Regions from separate parts of the Colwellia sp. KU-HH00111 genome, predicted to be linked through region 3. Evidence: predicted binding sites of a transcription regulator. Region 3 holds the regulator's gene; each other region holds the start of a gene.
The links. Region 3 encodes LexA, which represses DNA repair genes until DNA is damaged. Its sites were predicted from a motif close to TACTGTATNNNNATACAGTA; they were not measured.

Region 1: the regulator LexA is predicted to act here: its motif matches at 2,061-2,080, upstream of ABXG98_RS04140 (DNA recombination protein RmuC).
Region 2: the regulator LexA is predicted to act here: its motif matches at 1,837-1,856, upstream of recA (recombinase RecA).
Region 4: the regulator LexA is predicted to act here: its motif matches at 1,848-1,867, upstream of ABXG98_RS14795 (LexA family protein).

Annotation. Positions count from the first base shown of each region.
Region 1 is NZ_BAABWO010000001.1:938,184-942,566, reverse strand. Features, by position in the region: gene ABXG98_RS04145 (sodium-dependent transporter) at 1-691, shown strand, start outside; gene ABXG98_RS04140 (DNA recombination protein RmuC) at 725-2,047, opposite strand; gene ybeD (DUF493 family protein YbeD) at 2,316-2,579, shown strand; gene lipB (lipoyl(octanoyl) transferase LipB) at 2,674-3,306, shown strand; gene lipA (lipoyl synthase) at 3,299-4,297, shown strand.
Region 2 is NZ_BAABWO010000004.1:251,704-256,086, reverse strand. Features, by position in the region: gene ABXG98_RS09860 (homoserine O-succinyltransferase) at 1-500, opposite strand, end outside; gene recA (recombinase RecA) at 761-1,786, opposite strand; gene ABXG98_RS09850 (hypothetical protein) at 2,180-3,472, opposite strand; gene ABXG98_RS09845 (TonB-dependent receptor) at 3,518-4,383, opposite strand, start outside.
Region 3 is NZ_BAABWO010000002.1:342,942-347,324, reverse strand. Features, by position in the region: gene coxB (cytochrome c oxidase subunit II) at 1-1,032, opposite strand, end outside; gene lexA (transcriptional repressor LexA) at 1,681-2,304, opposite strand; gene ABXG98_RS05780 (tetratricopeptide repeat-containing sulfotransferase family protein) at 2,560-4,383, opposite strand, start outside.
Region 4 is NZ_BAABWO010000008.1:56,281-60,663, reverse strand. Features, by position in the region: gene ABXG98_RS14805 (DUF2164 domain-containing protein) at 1-137, opposite strand, end outside; gene ABXG98_RS14800 (Y-family DNA polymerase) at 179-1,435, opposite strand; gene ABXG98_RS14795 (LexA family protein) at 1,423-1,836, opposite strand; gene ABXG98_RS14790 (metalloprotease) at 2,016-3,095, shown strand; gene ABXG98_RS14785 (competence protein CoiA family protein) at 3,114-3,938, opposite strand; gene ABXG98_RS14780 (antitermination protein NusB) at 4,343-4,383, shown strand, end outside.

The DNA.
Region 1 (4,383 bases), on a different contig from region 3:
CATTATTTCTGCCATGGGACAAGCTTTTTTCTCACTTTCTATCGGTGTAGGAGGTATGATGGTGTATGGCTCATACATGAAAAAAGGGCAAGATCTAGGTAAATTAGTGGTGTCTATCGCTGCACTGGATACTTTTATCGCGTTTCTAGCCGGGTTATTAATTATTCCTGCGTTATTTGTCGCCCAACATGCGGGTCAAGAAGTATTCACTAACGGCCATTTAATCGGTGAAGGCCAACTAATATTTCAAATTCTACCTTCTTTATTTGCCACTATGGGCATGGGTGGCTTACTGGTTTCTTTTAGCTTTTTCACCTTGCTGTCTATTGCGGCACTGACATCGACAATTTCTTCTACCGAGGTTCCTGTAGCCTATTTAGTTGAAGATAAAAACATGAATCGAAAAGGTGCGACTTGGCTTATTTCTGCCGTTGTTTTAGTTGCTAGTATGTTACTTATTGCATTTTTTGACTTACTATTTGGCTTGGTCATTCAAATGCTAACTACCATTCTCCAACCGCTAATGTCATTGTTTTATTTTATTGTGGTTGGTTGGATTTGGCAGCGTGGTAATAAACTTACCGATGTTGCACAACTACAGGAAAATACCAAACTAAGATTTTTTGGTTTTTACTTACGTTATATTTGCCCTATTTTGTTAATCATTGTTTTTATCAATGTTGCATTTTAAAAGGGGTTGCCTGTTAAGCAAAAACAACAAGGTTTATAATAACCCCTCGGCGCGCATTGGCTTGGTATCGTGATCTTGAAGTTCAACTTGCTCTATTTTTTCAAAACGATTTGAAATTTTATCCGCCGAGGTATGGATTTGTTTGACATCGGTGGCGGCTTGGTCAATATGTTTTGCTAAGTTAGCAAATCGTCCCTTAAAACGGTTGAAGTCGAGTGCTAAATCAGACAAGTGCGCCTGAATAATATGAATTTGCTTGCGCGTTGCTTCATCTTTTAATACCGAACGCGCTGTAGTCAAAATAGCCATTAACGTGGTAGGAGACACTAACCATACTCGTTTCTTATTCGCATAATCAACCAGCTCACTTTGGTGCCCGTGTATCTCTGCAAACACTGCCTCAGCAGGAATAAACATTATAGCGCCATCGGCAGTTTCATTATCAATCAAATATTTTTCGCTAATATCATTGATATGTTTTTTGATATCAATTTTAAATTGTCGACCAGCACTTTTTCTATCAGATGCAGGTAATTCAATATCCATCATTTTTCGGTAACTCTCTAGCGGAAATTTTGCATCGACTACTACGTTACCGGTAGGCTCAGGTAAAAACAGCACACAATCTGCAATTTTTCCGTTTGACAACGTATGTTGCAACTTGAAACTTTGTTCCGGTAATACATTTCGAATTAAGCCATTGAGCTGTACTTCACCAAAAGCCCCCCGTGAGCGCTTATCGTTTAGCACAGCTTGTAAACTCACCACATTGGTTGACAGTTCAGTAATTTTTTTCTGGGCATCATCAATTAACGCTAACCGTTGTAAAATATCACTAAATGTCTTAGTGGTTTTCTCAAACCCTTCTGTAAGCCGCTTTTCAACCTGACCACTAATTTGCTGTAAACGCTGATCGGTTGCATTAGTTAACACATCAATTCGTTTGTTCATTTGCTCACTGCTTTGCATTAACGACTTGCTTAGCTCTTCACGATTAGCCTGCGTGGTACTATTTAAATGCTTAATCAGTTGCTCAAGAGTTTGATTTTGATTGTGTGCTAACGTCTGATTGAGTTGCTCTTTTTGACTATTCAATTCTCTTAATAGTTTAAGACGAAGATCTGACATTTGCTGATCAAAAGCACTTGAAAGTTGTAATTGTTGTTTATCAAATAGTTGTAATAATGCCTTATTTTGCTCCGACGAATACAGCTCAAACTTAGTTTGTAGTTCAGCAATTTGTCGACCTTGTTTACGGTTATATCTGACAATAAGCAATATTGCGGTTAATAACACCCCAAAAGCATAAAGTATTAGCAAGGGTAAAATATCTGGCTGTTGCAAATTAAATAACATAGAAAACCTAATACACTGTAAATAACAACAGTTATTTAATCATATGTGAGTATTAACAACTAGTTATTTATTATTTAAATTACTTTGCCACTTAAGGTAATAACCCTGGTGTGATTACCTGTATCGGCTGGAAGAAAAAAGTAGCCCTTTTTATTGCTCTTTTTTATTCCCTGATAGCACTTCAATCGACATTAGTGATAAAATAATCAAATAACGATTATTGCAGTATATATCATACTATCGACCTTTAGCTTTTGTAGAGAGAAACATGAAAACCCATTTTGATGAATTATTAGACTTTCCCACCGTATTAAACTTTAAAGTAATGGGGGTTGCTTGTGATGAGTTGCCAGACTTGATTATCGCAGAACTACAAAAACATACCCCTGGTGACTATACAGTTAAAATAACCCCTAGCTCTAAAGGTAATTATCACTCGGTTTCGATCCCCGTTACTGTGACCAGTAAAGAACACATCGAGCAGATCTATAAAACCTTAAACGCTATTGAGCAAGTTCGCTACGTTCTCTAATTGTCAGCCAGATATATTCAGGTATACTGTTTAAAACAAAATTAAATAAGGCTTTTTTGTGAATAGCGAACTAATAATTCGACAGTTGTTTACTATGGATTACAGCAAGGTTTGGCATGCAATGCAAAACTTTACTGACAATCGTGACGAGCAAACACCCGATGAACTTTGGCTAGTAGAACATCCGCCTGTATTCACTCAAGGACAAGCAGGTAAAGAAGAACATTTATTAATGCCTGGTAATATTGAAGTTGTCAAAGTTGACCGAGGCGGTCAAGTAACCTATCACGGCCCGGGTCAACAGGTGATCTATTTTATGATCAATCTGCGCCGTAAAAAGATAGGGGTACGAGACTTAGTGACCTTAATTGAAAAAAGCATCGTGGCTGCGTTACATGACTTTGCTATTAAAGCCTACCCAAAGCCTGATGCACCAGGTGTATATGTGGATGATAAAAAAATAGCCTCTTTAGGTTTAAGAGTACGTAAAGGCTGTTCTTTTCATGGTTTAGCACTCAATGTAAACATGGACTTATCTCCTTTTTTAAGAATAAACCCGTGCGGTTATGCTGGCCTTGAAATGGTACAGACTTGCGATTTACAAGGCCCAAAAGATATAAAAAGCGCTAGCGATGCGTTAGTTAAATATGCCATCAACCTGCTACAAGTAAGCAAGGTTGAATATCAAACAGGATTACCCAGCAGTTATGAGCAAGCCAATGCCTAAAGACGAAAACAAATCAAACTCAGCCGTTAAAAAGCCAGTTAGAATGGCACCCGGCACCAAACTCCGTGACGCCGACAAAATGGCGCATATTCCGATTAAAGTTGTTAGCTCAACCAAAGAAAGCATGCTACGTAAACCCGAATGGTTACGTATTAAGTTACCTCGTTCAAGTGAACGAATTGACGGTATCAAAGCAAATTTGCGCAAGCACAACCTGCATTCAGTTTGTGAAGAAGCCTCATGTCCTAACTTGACTGAATGCTTTAATCACGGCACCGCTACTTTTATGATACTAGGTGACATCTGTACTCGTCGTTGCCCTTTTTGCGATGTAGGTCATGGCCGTCCTTTGGCTGTAGACCCAGAAGAGCCAAAAAAACTCGCGTTAAGCTTAAAAGATATGGCGCTAAAGTATGTAGTGATCACCTCAGTTGACCGTGATGATCTGCGCGACGGTGGTGCTCAACAATTTGCAGATTGTGTGCGTGAAATAAATGAACAAGCGCCAAATACTAAAATTGAAATTTTAGTTCCTGATTTTCGCGGCCGTATGGATAGAGCACTAGAGATCCTTAATAAAAATCCGCCTCATGTTTTAAACCACAATTTAGAAACCGCCCCAAGGCTTTATACCAAAGCCCGACCCGGTGCTAACTACCAATGGTCTTTAGATCTGTTAAAGAGTTTTGGCGAAGCCAACCCAAATGTTACAACTAAATCAGGTTTAATGGTGGGTTTAGGCGAAACTAATGAAGAAATACTGCAAGTGATGCGCGATTTACGAGCTCATGGGGTGACTATGTTAACTATTGGTCAGTATTTACAGCCAAGTAAAGACCACCTACCTGTTGAGCGTTACGTCCACCCTGATGAGTTTGCTATGTTTCAAGAAGAAGCCACTAAAATGGGCTTTGAACATGCTGCCTGCGGTCCATTAGTACGTTCTTCCTATCATGCCGACAAACAAGCAGCGGGTGAAGAAGTAAAATAGCCCATTTTGATTTTGCTTATTATGCAATTTGTTCAATTTGGTATTAAAAGGCAGTCAACCGACAGTTAAACTAAAAAAGCAATAAC
Region 2 (4,383 bases), on a different contig from region 3:
ACTCCAGATAGTTTTTCTTTTCGCAAATGACGGTTTAAACCGTAATGATGGTATAGCGCAGCATGAGCCGCCCAGCAAGAAAACATGGTTGACGTTACATTATTTTCAGCCCAATCAAATACTTCACAAATTTTGTCCCAAAAGGTAACTTGTGAGTAATCTAACAAGGCCAATGGAGCGCCTGTAATAATCAAACCATCGTATTGCCTGTGTTTAATGTCATCAAATAAATGATAAAAATTCTCAAGATGTTCTGTTGGCGTATTTTTAGATTCATTAGCATTAATTCGAATAAATTCGACATTAATTTGCAGCGGAGTGTTCGACAACATCCGCAGTATTTGCACTTCTGTTTCAATTTTATTTGGCATCAAATTCAATATCGCCACTTGCATTGGGCGAATTTCTTGTGAAATTGCTCTGTGCTCTGACATCACAAAGATATTCTCTTTGTCTAATACCGACAAAGCCGGTAATTGATCGGGAATTTTAATTGGCATAACGTACCTATCACTGGATAAAAAATTCAAATACAACTGAAAAATATAGCATAGCACTAGAATCATCATAGTACGTGGATTGCTAGATATGTCAACATCTAAACGTTTAGATGGCTAAAACAAAATATTATTAACTAGAATCAAAACGAAAAAAAACGCTATTCTACGTCTAGAATAGCGCTTGATATTGATGTTTTTATTAAATTTCAGTGTGATATGCTACAAACTCTAGCTAAGTATCAACTGACATAAAGGTATTATTACGGTTGTGCTACCGCTTCTTTCTCTGCTGGTGCGGTTTTAGTTAAAAACATTTCACGCAGTTTTACGTCAACATCTTTAGCCATTTCTGGATGTTCTTCTAGGTATTTTGCCGCATTCGCTTTACCCTGACCAATACGTTCGCCATTACAGCTGTACCAAGCACCGGCTTTTTCTACAAAACCATTTTGCACACCTAAGTCTATCAATTCACCTAAGTTATTAATGCCTTGACCATAAAGAATTTGAAATTCGGCTTGTTTAAATGGTGGCGCAATTTTATTTTTGACCACTTTAACGCGGGTTTCGTTACCGACGATTTCATCACCATTTTTAACAGCGCCAATGCGGCGAATATCTAAACGGACTGATGCGTAAAACTTAAGTGCATTACCGCCGGTTGTTGTTTCAGGGTTGCCAAACATAACACCAATTTTCATACGAATCTGGTTAATGAAAATTAACATGGTATTGGATTTTTTTAAATTACTGGTCAATTTACGCATGGCTTGCGATAACATACGTGCTTGAAGACCCATATGCGAATCCCCCATATCGCCTTCAATTTCTGCTTTCGGTGTTAATGCCGCAACCGAATCAACCACAATAATATCAATTGCTCCTGAACGTGTTAGCATGTCACAAATTTCAAGTGCTTGTTCACCCGTATCTGGTTGAGAAACCAATAATTCATTGATATTTACGCCCAACTTTTCAGCATAAATAGGATCAAGCGCATGCTCGGCATCGACAAAAGCACACACTTTACCTTCACGCTGCGCTTGTGCAATAACTTCTAACGTCAAAGTAGTTTTACCGCTAGATTCTGGGCCGTATATTTCAACCACACGACCAAAGGGTAAACCACCAGCACCCAATGCAATATCTAGCCCCAACGAGCCAGTAGAAATTGTTTCTACGTCCATCGTATTATTGTCGCCAAGTTTCATAATTGAACCTTTACCAAATTGACGTTCAATTTGACTTAACGCTGCTGAGAGTGCTTTTTCTTTTTCGTCTTTCATTGATTGCTCCACGAACCGTAATTGGTTATTTCGTTTTAATGAAACAAGTATACTGTAAGTTCGTACAGTATCAAGTTTTTTTACAATATTTTTTAATTTGTTATTTGTTTTTACAGACCGAGACTTTTATATTCTTGATTAATAAGAATTATAATGGCAAAAGTAACTTTTTACAGTTTGAATGTAAAAAGTTACTTTTGATATAATAAACCAATTTTTAAACTAAAAAATGTTACTTAGTACTATATTATTTTCGATTATATGTGAAAGGTATGTTTAATAATACGACATGAGAGTTATCCTTTGTTTACAATTCAACTTTTTAATGAAAGGTAATTTTCAAGGTGATTGATAAGATATAATCTGAACTAACACAATTACAAGTGACTGTTATTAATGTTCGTGCTCTTCTTCTCCAGATACACCAAGCCATGCTGCTTTACCTGGGTTGAATCCTAAGTCAAAATTACCGACAACTTCACCATCATGTAAGTCAATCGTTGTTATTTTCTTTCCATTAATGATATATACAAATTCATGTGCTTTTGATGCAATGATTATTGGCTTTGCATCATCAGTAGTAGGTTCAAAAACTTCAATACGACTTTCAAACTTCCAATCTGTTTCCGCAGAAAACAAGTTTAAATAGCCCTTATTATCAAGTATCAACATATGTTCATTATGACCATCAAAACCATACGTTAATGCAGTTAAGCTTTCTTCTTGTTGCCAATTAAATGACTTTATAGTTTGTCCTGATAAATCAACTAAAAAGAAACCCGCACGCGATGAACCAATCATGATACTACTTTCTGCACTACCTTTTAATGAGCCGATGCGGATTCCATCAGGCATATCAGTTGGATTATCTATTTTCTGAGGTGTAAAAACACTCCCTTGCTGCTCAATAGATAAAACTCCATCCCCACAAGCAAATGCTATATGTGTTTCTGTTTGAAAACTACCATGTAAAGCTGGGCAAAGTGTTTCAAAGACTTGCTCTTGATGAAAGTGGTCACTATGCACTTCTAATAAAACCACCTGATCCGGTAAACTACTTTCAGCATTATTATCACGTAATGTTGTTAGCACATAATCGCCCCGAATTTCCGCAGTGCCATGCATATAAGTTTCAAAGTCATACCCTGCAATGATCTTACTCAAGCTGATGCTTTCATCACTCAATATGCTTAAACTCGCATTTGCACCTGTTTCTTTATTACCATCAAAAAAAACGGCCGCTCTATCATCACGGGGAACATAATGCGTTGGTTTTACATCACTCAAAGTAAAGCTTATCAATTCAGGCGCATCGTTATGTTGATCATAATGATCTCCATGTAATTCTTGCCAAACACCTCCATCTATGAATTCGACCGAGTCTACTGAACGTTGCACAGCAACGGCATAGCGACCTTCTGGGCTAGCGTACAAGTATTCTGCTGGGTGCGTTAAAGATACAGACTCAACTAAGCTATTATCTTCTAAATCAAAAATATGTACAATTGCATGCTCAGCATCAGCTATCGCCAAACGACCTTTGCCAACTTCACCGCCATGATCGTGATCATGCTCATCCGTTGGTGTTGGTGTGATTTCAGTAATATTTGTTTCACTGTCGCCACAGCCTGCTAGAAATAAAGCAGAACAAGCGACTATTATTGTATTTAAACGAAACTTTTTCATGATTTTCCTTTGTTAAATTGTTGAATTATTTGTTAATTAGGTAAATTAAAATGACCCACGAATACCAACAGAAATTGAGCGTCCTGCCAGTGGCGTTAAATTTTTCAAAAATGAGGTGTGCACTTGAGCGTATTCATCGGTTAAGTTTTTACCCTTGAGGTAAACCGCTAAATCATGCTGTCCAACAGTAAAATGGTAGTTAATATTTGCATCAATCATAATGTAACCGTCTGTTGTGCTCTCTAGGGTTGCCGTATGAGTTTGCTTGAAGTAGTTACTAATGAATAAGTTACTTGAAATGTTCTCACCCTGGTAACTGAATTCACTTGTAATACGTGCTGGTGGTGTACGAGGTATTTCACCCCCTGCTTTTAATCTAGCCCTTATGATGTCGGCTTGAACTCGCCATGAGAATTCATCTGTTACTTGCCAAACTACTTGCGCTTCAAAGCCATGCAATTTTACGTCTTGTGAAGTAAAAACAAATAATGGTAGTGTGTGTGCTTCCTCCTCTTCTTCATGGTTTCCATGATCATGACCACTATGGTCATGTCCGTCGCCTGCATGGAAATGGGTAGATTGCTCATAATAATAGTCATCTATTTGGTTATAAAACGCATTAAATATGAAACCAAAATCACCTTTGAATTTACGTAAACTTACATCAATATTGTTAGCTGTTTCCATTACAATGTCGTTTTCTGTCAAACCAAAGTGTGGAATTTCATCATGGTCATCATGAAGTGAAAATAATGATCCCACCTCATAGGAACCTGTTCCTATGTGTGGACCAAATGACAATAGCTCAGATGCTGACGGTGCCCGTTTTGAATGAGATAAAGATATCCCAACGTTATACCCATCCATGAAATCCCACACTAGACCCGCTGATAAACTAACTGGCGTAAATA
Region 3 (4,383 bases):
CATGCCTTTTCCGTTCAGCACCAGAGAAATATGGTCTGCAACTGAGCCTTGTACGGCAACAGCGCTACCTTTAAGTGCGGGGAATGTCGGTGGTAAACCTAAGCCTGTGGGTTGATGACAAGCGGCACAATGCGCCATATAGGTTGACTCACCTAATTGCATTAACTCGTCTTTGCTCATAGAGGCACTTAATGAGGCCAATTCGGCATCAGCTGCTTGTGCTGTTAATGCATTTTGCTCATTTATCCAAGTGTCATAATCTGCTGCAGACTTAACTTCAACAACAATAGGCATGAAGCCATGATCTTTACCGCACAGTTCAGCACATTGACCTCGATAAATACCAGGTAGGTCAACATTGGTCCACGCTTCATTGATAAAGCCAGGGTTGGCATCTTGTTTAACTGCAAAAGCAGGAACCCACCAAGAGTGAATAACATCATCGGAAGTGATTAAAAAACGAACTTTTTTATTCGCAGGTATCACTAAAGGTCTATCAACTTCTAGTAAGTAGTCTTCGCTCTTTTCGGCACCATTACCAGCAAAACTGCCATTTTGGTTTTCATATTGTTCTCGCGGTGTCGACAATACAGAATAGTATTCAATATCTTGATCAAAATATTTGTAATGCCATTTCCATTGCGAGCCGGTAATTTGGATGGTTACCTCAGAATTATCATTATCTTCCATGCTTATTAAGGTACTAGTTGCAGGTACTGCCATGGCAATCAGAATGACAATAGGAATCGCCGTCCACAATATTTCTACTTTTGTACTCTCGTGAAAATCAGCGGCTTTTGCCCCTTTAGATTTTCGGTGGAATATCATTGACCAAAACATCGCGCCAAAAACGACTATGCCGATAGCAGTGCAAATATAGAGCACCAGCATATGTAAGTCATATACCTCTCGACTAACTGCTGTTACCCCTTTGGTTAAATTTAACTGTGTCTCTGCCCAAGCTGAACTGGAAAACAAACTTGTTAATAACAGCCAAGCTCCCATCAACCAACATTGATTACCTCTATTCACTCAACCTCTCCTCTATCATTGCCTAGTCACACTAAAGAGCAGGAACAGCATCTCTTGTTATTATGCATAGGCCATAAAAAATAGAAAACAGAAAGCAGCAATGTACTACTCACATCATTGAACTGATTATCTGCTAATTTTGTTATTATATTTTTATTAAATTAACTGACGATAATTGCCAATACCTTACAAAACATTGAGCAAGTGATGTCTATATTTATCAAATTAGCGAATTATCGTATTATTGTTGTTATTGCGTTTTTTTCGTTATTTTTTGTACAATTACTGCTTTAGAATTACTCAAAACTTGATCCAGGTCAAACAATTTTTCAGGGTTAAATAGAGAAAAAGCAACAATTTCAATAGAGTAACAACTCTAACTATAAGCCCAACCCCTTGCAGGTATAGGCTATTGTTATGTTAAACATTAATATGAGAAATATTTGTTTTTTTTGCAGGTTTCTAAGCGTTAGTGACTTTTGTCATTTTATGGTAGGTATTTGAATTTTTTCGTTATGATGATATTGGCAATCAGCACAGAGTAAAAATGAGCAAACAATAATTGCCGCCATGATGAGCGTCAATTATTGTTTGAATTAGCTATTTAGCTATATTGCAATTATTCTTTTTAGCCGTTTACCCAGCTAATTACATCCAGTTACCGTTGCGAATAACACCAACAGCAAGACCTTCAATATTAAACTCTTGACAAGAAAGATCGACTTTAATTGGCGAGAAAGCCTCATTTTCTGCATGTAAATAAACAATATTACCCTCTCGTTTAAATCGCTTTACCGTGACATCATTTTCTACTCTGGCAACAATGACTTGTCCGTTTTGTATATCAGTAGTTTGATGAACAGCAAGTAAATCGCCATCTAAAATACCAATATCTTTCATGCTTTCACCATTTACGCGCAGTAAATAGTTAGCACAAGGATGAAACAAATTGCCATCCATTTGGTAATGTTCTTCAACATGTTCTTCTGCCAAGATGGGCTCGCCTGCGGCTACTCGGCCAATTAACGGTAAGCCAGCTTCTTCGATAAATTGTTCCGCTAAACGTATACCCCGAGAGGTACCCGCTAGCATTTCAATATAGCCTTTTTTGGCTAATGCTTTTAAATGCTCTTCGGCAGCATTCGCTGATTTAAAGCCAAAAAAATCTGCAATTTCGGCACGCGTAGGTGGCATACCTGTTTCTTGAATATTCTCTTTAATCAGATCAAAGATCTGTTGCTGGCGATTTGTTAATGGTTTTAGTTCATTCATTGCAGACATAAGCTTTCCTTTCTACTTTTCCATTCTAGGAAAAGTCCTGTATTTATTTACAACTGTCAGTATATACAGTCAAATTACAAACACAAGCTTTTGCTGATAATATTATGATTTTCGCTCTCAATAACGGGCAAAATCACATGACTTTACAGCGATATTTATACAAAAATAGCCCCCATCCTTCAGGTGTTCACTTTGAATGCTGATATTATTAAACTAGGTGTATTTCAATCATGTTTTCCAGAACTTTTATTTGGTGGTGCCAAGCACAGCTTTTAATGGCGTTAAGAATTGCTCAAAGTTCTGCCATTGTTGCGTGGCACTTTTATATATAGGCTGGCGTACTTGTTCGGAACTTGGGGTTTTAATATTACGTTTGGTTTTATGAAAATCTAGACAGGACTGTTCAAATTCAAGGCCACAAAAGTCTAGCATTCTGCGAACTTGTGTGTCTAAATCATCCACTACGTCTTCATGATTAACCGTCAATACGGATCCAGGCAGTACATTATCCCAGTGTGCCATTAATTTTAAATAAGCTTGATAGTAACGACCAATATCTTCTAGGTTATAGCTAAAGTCTTGCCCTTCAGCGAATAGTTGCTTAAAGCCACTAAAACAACAGGCCATAGGTGATCTACGTGCGTCTATCACTTTTGCGTTAGGTAGTATTAAGCGAATCAAACCAATATGTAGAAAATTGTTGGGCATTTTATCAATAAAATACGGCGCTGCTTCTCGATATACTTTTGTCTCGTCAATAAACTGCTGACCAAATCGACTAAAATAATCAGGAGTTATTTCAGCTAAATTTTTTGGGTATTGGTTTTCGACACTATTTTGGTTTCTGCCACTCAATCTTGCCGCTAAACCTAGAATATTATGCAGCTCCATCGTGCCATCAACTTGGCTATGAGATGCTAATATCTGTTCAAGTAAAGTAGATCCTGCTCGTGGTAGGCCAACGATAAAAATAGGATCAGGTGCGCTCAAACCTAAATGCCCTCTTTGATTAAATAACTCATGTGTACAGTATTTCATTTGGGCGGCGACTTGTTGTTCAATTTTACCGATATCAAAGCCGCTTTGCTTATGCTGTATAGCGTTTCCTTGCTGATAAGCTTTGAAAGCTTTTGCGTATTCTTGCTTATCTTCAAAAGCTTTGCCTGTCGCGAAATAGAGCTGAATACTATCAAGCGATGCTAATGCTTTATTTTCTTGCTGTAGTTGCATTTGCTTAATTTCTTCATCACTAAAACGATAGGTTTTTGTGTTAGCTAAGCTCCAATATGCATCGCCATAATCTGGCTTTAATTGATATGCTTGTTGGTAAGCCGAAACAGCTCGCTTAATATCTCCTTTTGCCTTTAGTGCATGCCCAAGCTGTAAGTGAAAGCCAGCAATAGCATGGTCTTGTGCAATGACTTGCTCATATATCCTGATAGCTTGTTCAACTTTCCCTAAACCTGTCAATACATTAGCTTTAGCAACTTTGAAACTTAAATTGTTAGGTTGTTCAGCCAACAGACTTTCTACTTGACTAGCAGCTAGTTTGTATTTTCCTAAACGGATTAACAGGTTAAGGTATTGAGAACGAGCAGTAATATGGTTTGGATCTAGTTCAAGTGCAGTAGCCAATAAAAACTCGGCATCATCATAAATTTTTAATTCCATGCCTATTTCAGCGAGTAAGCACATGCCTTCAATATGCCGCTTATTATTTTGTAAAAAGTGTCGACAAATTTGTTCCGCTTTTAATAGTTTTCCTTCATGCATCAATTGAGTAACGCCGAGCAAAGCGGGCGGTAGTTGCTTTAATTTTGCTAATTGATTTGCAGCCTGTTGCACATGGCTTGTTTGATTGGTTTTTTGATAAATTTCAATTAGCTGTTGCCAACTAGCCATTAAACTTGGATTGAGTTTTACCGCGTTTTCGAAGGCTGCTTTGGCTGGAACTGTTTGATTTAATGCTAGGTGAATATAACCTTTTTCTTGATTAGCTCGGCTATGTTGCTCATCAAGTTTCAATAATTCATTAATACTAATTAAAGCTGCAGCATGATCTTTAGCATA
Region 4 (4,383 bases), on a different contig from region 3:
ATTTCTTTAGAAAAAAAGTCTAAAAGAAACTCAGCGTCAAACTGCTCAAGCTCTTGGTCTAGTTCACTATCAAAATAGTCTTGAAGTTTTTCAACCATGGCCGCTCTTTGTTCACTAGAAAACTCAATACGAGACATTTTAATATAACTCCATTTTTCATACGGTTTAACATTAGATACTAACAACTTATTTTAGGAATATCACGCCAACTACTGGTATATTGTGGCGATAAAAAGTGTCTTCTCATTTGCCATCTTTCAGCTTTACCTTCACTTGCCAATGTCATTGTACCTTGACCATAACGGTGATTCACGCCATCAAAACACTTCATTATTAACGGGCTAGGTTGCGTAGGTGCGAATAAATCAGGCTGTTGATATTGTTGGTCTTGTAAAGCAATAGCGCCAACACCGCAGCGATAGAAATAGACACCGCTTTGAAAGATTTCTTGTAAAACCAAGCCGATAGCTGAAGCTATTTGACTACTACTATTTGTTGCCAGCGGAAATTCATAGATCAGAGACTTTTTATAATACTGATTATCATGCGGTGAACTGGCAGCAAAAATTAGCAAGCGCTTAACCAATGATTGTTGTTGGCGTAGTTTTTTAGCAACAATAGCGCCATGGGTAACTAGCGCAAACATTAATGCTTGGTGATCTGTTATTCTTTGACCAAAGCTACGTGTTGAAAATATTTCTTTTTTGGGCGCTTTGATCTCATCCCAAGATAAGCAAGCAATACCGTTAAGCTCATTAACTGTACGTTCAACCACCACGCTAAATTGTTTACGCATGTCTTTAGCTGATTGCTGAGCCAGTTGCTCAGCGGTATTAATACCAAGTAAGTTAAGCTTTTTACCTAGCCTATTTCCTATTCCCCATACATCAGTAACACACATGCGTTTAAGTATTTCCATACGTGATTGATTATCACCAATGACAGCAACACCGTTAAACCCCGTTAATTTTTTTGCTGCATGGTTTGCGGCTTTTGCTAGGGTAGGGGTGGTACCAAAGCCTACGCCAACGGGTAAACGCGTTTCTTTCCAAATAGCTTTGCGGATTTCATGTCCGTATTTATGCCAGTCATTAATCATGCTACCGTAGTTTTTAAATGCTAAAAAAGATTCATCAATAGAGTAGATATATTGGTTATCACAATATCTGGCCATAACATTCATCATCCGCTCACTTAAATCTGCATATAGCTCATAGTTAGATGAGCGCACAACAACCCCATGCTTTTCTAAGAAGTACTTAATTTGAAAGTAAGGCTTGAACTTGGGAATACCCAAACGTCTTGCAATAGGACACACCGCACAAATACAGCCATCATTATTTGTTAGCACTACTACGGGTTTATTGCGTATGCTTGGATCAAATACCTTTTCAGCGCTAGCGTAAAAAGATACGGCATCAACTAATGCGTACATAGCGTAATTTCAGGTGATTTTTGATGTAGACGAATAGAGCGAGTAACCACCCCTTCTAATTGAAAATCATCTTCAGGTGTTATATGAACCGGAGGGTGTTTGCTTGATGCAGACAATAAAAGTGCTTGGGTTTTATCTATCAATTTACAAACAAAGCAACCATTATAATTAGCAACAATAATATCGCCATTGTTTGCCATTAACGACCTGTCCACAATCAATAAATCACCATTAAAAATACCAACGCCTTGCATAGAGTCGCCATTGGCTTGACCAATAAAGGTCGCGTTAGGGTGTTTGATCAATAGTTGGTCAAGTGATAAACCAAGCTCTTTATATTCAGCAGCAGGGCTTTCAAAACCACTTATACCCGCTTCTGCAAATATAGGGATGACTTTCATAAAAAATAATTAACTGTGTTTTTATACAGTATAGCGGTTTTATTTAAAATATACAGTAAAATAACTGTGACATTGAAGGTTTAAATAATTTTCCTACAGATAAACCTTGCTGTATCAATAAATATAGTGATAATCGGGCTCGGCGTTATTTATTGGGTTTATATTAGGACATACATACAGTGCAATTATTAGCAATAGAGTGTTTAGGTAAAACATTACGGTTAGAGGGTTCAATGGCTGGGTGGCAGCAACTGTTTTGGGATGATCAATGTGTCTCGCAAATTGATGCCAGTACTGACAACGAGGGTTTTTCACATCAATTTCTCTTGCAAAATGAGCAAGGTGAGGTACACGTTGAACTTAAGGGCTTATTACAATGGCAGCCTTTTGAATTGCTATTTCAGCTATTAATTAATGGTGAACTTTTGCATGAAAACACCTTAAAAGAAAAAGACATAGAACAACGCCAAGTTAGACAAGATCAAAAACACCCCATTAAATTCAGTTTCATTGGCATGGCAGGCCTTGGTTTGAAGCTATTGAAAAGTGCCAAGGTTATTAAAGTATTATTTGCTGCGGGTAGCTTGGCGGCATATAGCTGGCTATTTTCTATTGAGTTTGCTATTGCGCTGATACTTTGTCTTGTTTTTCATGAATATGGTCATATCAAGGCGATGAAGTACTTTGGACTGAAAACCAAGGGTATTTATCTTATTCCCTTTGTGGGCGGTTTAGCGCTGAGCGATGATAAAATTAATACCCGTTGGCAAGATATTGTTATTTCAATTATGGGGCCATTTTTTGGTTTGATATTATCTATTGCTTGTTTAGTTGGCTATTGGCTTACTGATATAGAAATACTTGCAGGCCTAGCCGTATTTAATGCGCTGCTTAATTTATTTAATATGCTACCAGTATTGCCTTTAGATGGCGGTCATGTGCTGAAAAGCATCGCTTTTTCATTTAACTCCAGAGTTGGTTTAGTGGCATGTGTATTAGGGGCCGGGCTAGGGGTTTACATCAGTTATCATTTTGGTTTAGCGCTGTTAGGTTTTTTACTGGCTATTGGTAGTGTTGAAATATTTTTTGAATATAAACGTCGACATTTAAGCGAACTATTACCACTTAACCGTTATGCACAAATCGTGTCAGCCTTGTGGTATGTTTTAACCTTAGGTGGTTTGAGTGCCATTATTTGGTTTGTTGGTCAAACAGGTAATGAAGCGTTAGCATTACCCCTTAAAATACTAGGTAGCTAACTTAATTAACATTACACCTCACATTGGTCTTCTATAAAAGTGAGAACGGCATTTCGGACAAGGGTTTACCCCAGTAGAATATCCCTGATATTCTAGCTGACAAGACAAACAATACCACTGCATTGCCTGTATAGCTTGAGTAGGCTTTTGAATGTAATTGCGTGCTTGTTTTTGCTCGTTTGCTGCTCTTGCGCTAAGCAGTTTCTCTTGCTCAGTAATTTTGAGGTAAGCAGCCGCTTCCCTTTTATGATAAAGCCAGTGCTTAGTGGTGGTTTTTGATTCAAGTAAATGCTGTAAATGATTTCTTAAATGATTAATCACCTTACCTTTATCATCATAACCAACATGCTCAATGCTAATAGCTATGACGCCGAACAAGGCTTGGTCAAATGAAGCTTCAACCAAGGATTGAGACTGTCTGGTTAAGAATATAATGCCTAATTTTTTACCTTTTACTTCAACGGTAACATCACACGCAAGAGACTTTAATTCTGGGTTGGTATAGTGAATAATTGAGGGTTCCGTTACTTTGATTTTATGATAATCCATTCCTTTAAAATCAATATAGTACTCAGGTAATGCAAGGGTAGAGCCTTCGAGTAGTAGTTGCTTAATCATCATTTTTACGGCAACAGCCCAAGAAAAATCACAACTTAGCTCTTGATCCTTTTCTATACATTGGCTGTCGTGAGCAAAATGCCACTCATTGATTTTACCTTTCCTTGCAACAAGAGGGATATTGCAACTAGGGCAAATACACCCACACTTTTTTCCTGATTGAACATCAGCAACATCAACTAATAACTTTGTATCTAACGATAAAGCAAACGGTATTAAATTCATCAAAGCATCCAGCGTAGAAAAATCGAGTAAAAGTTTCAGCTAATGATGATTATAGCGTATTTAATTAATTGCAAAGCAAGCTCGCAGCTATTTATAGGGGGCGGTTATAAAAATCGATCTATAGGGCTTAAAATTCCGTATAGAAAATACATAAGCTAAATAAGTCATCCTGATAACTTTATTTATTTATTTTTAACGGTATAAAAAATCTTCTTTGGTTATGAATTATCCCAAATGCTGAAAAAGGATTTAACCAATCTTCCACTCATCAATCAGTTGATATGTTTAGCATTAAGTGATTGATGCAATAAGGTAATTAGCGTATTGTAGATTTTTATAAATTTATGAAAGCAGTTAGCTGTTTCGAGATTTATGGTGTATTTAATTTAATTAAGGAGAACAAAATGAATGGAAGCGAAATCGTAGCACAAGGTGGTCAATATGC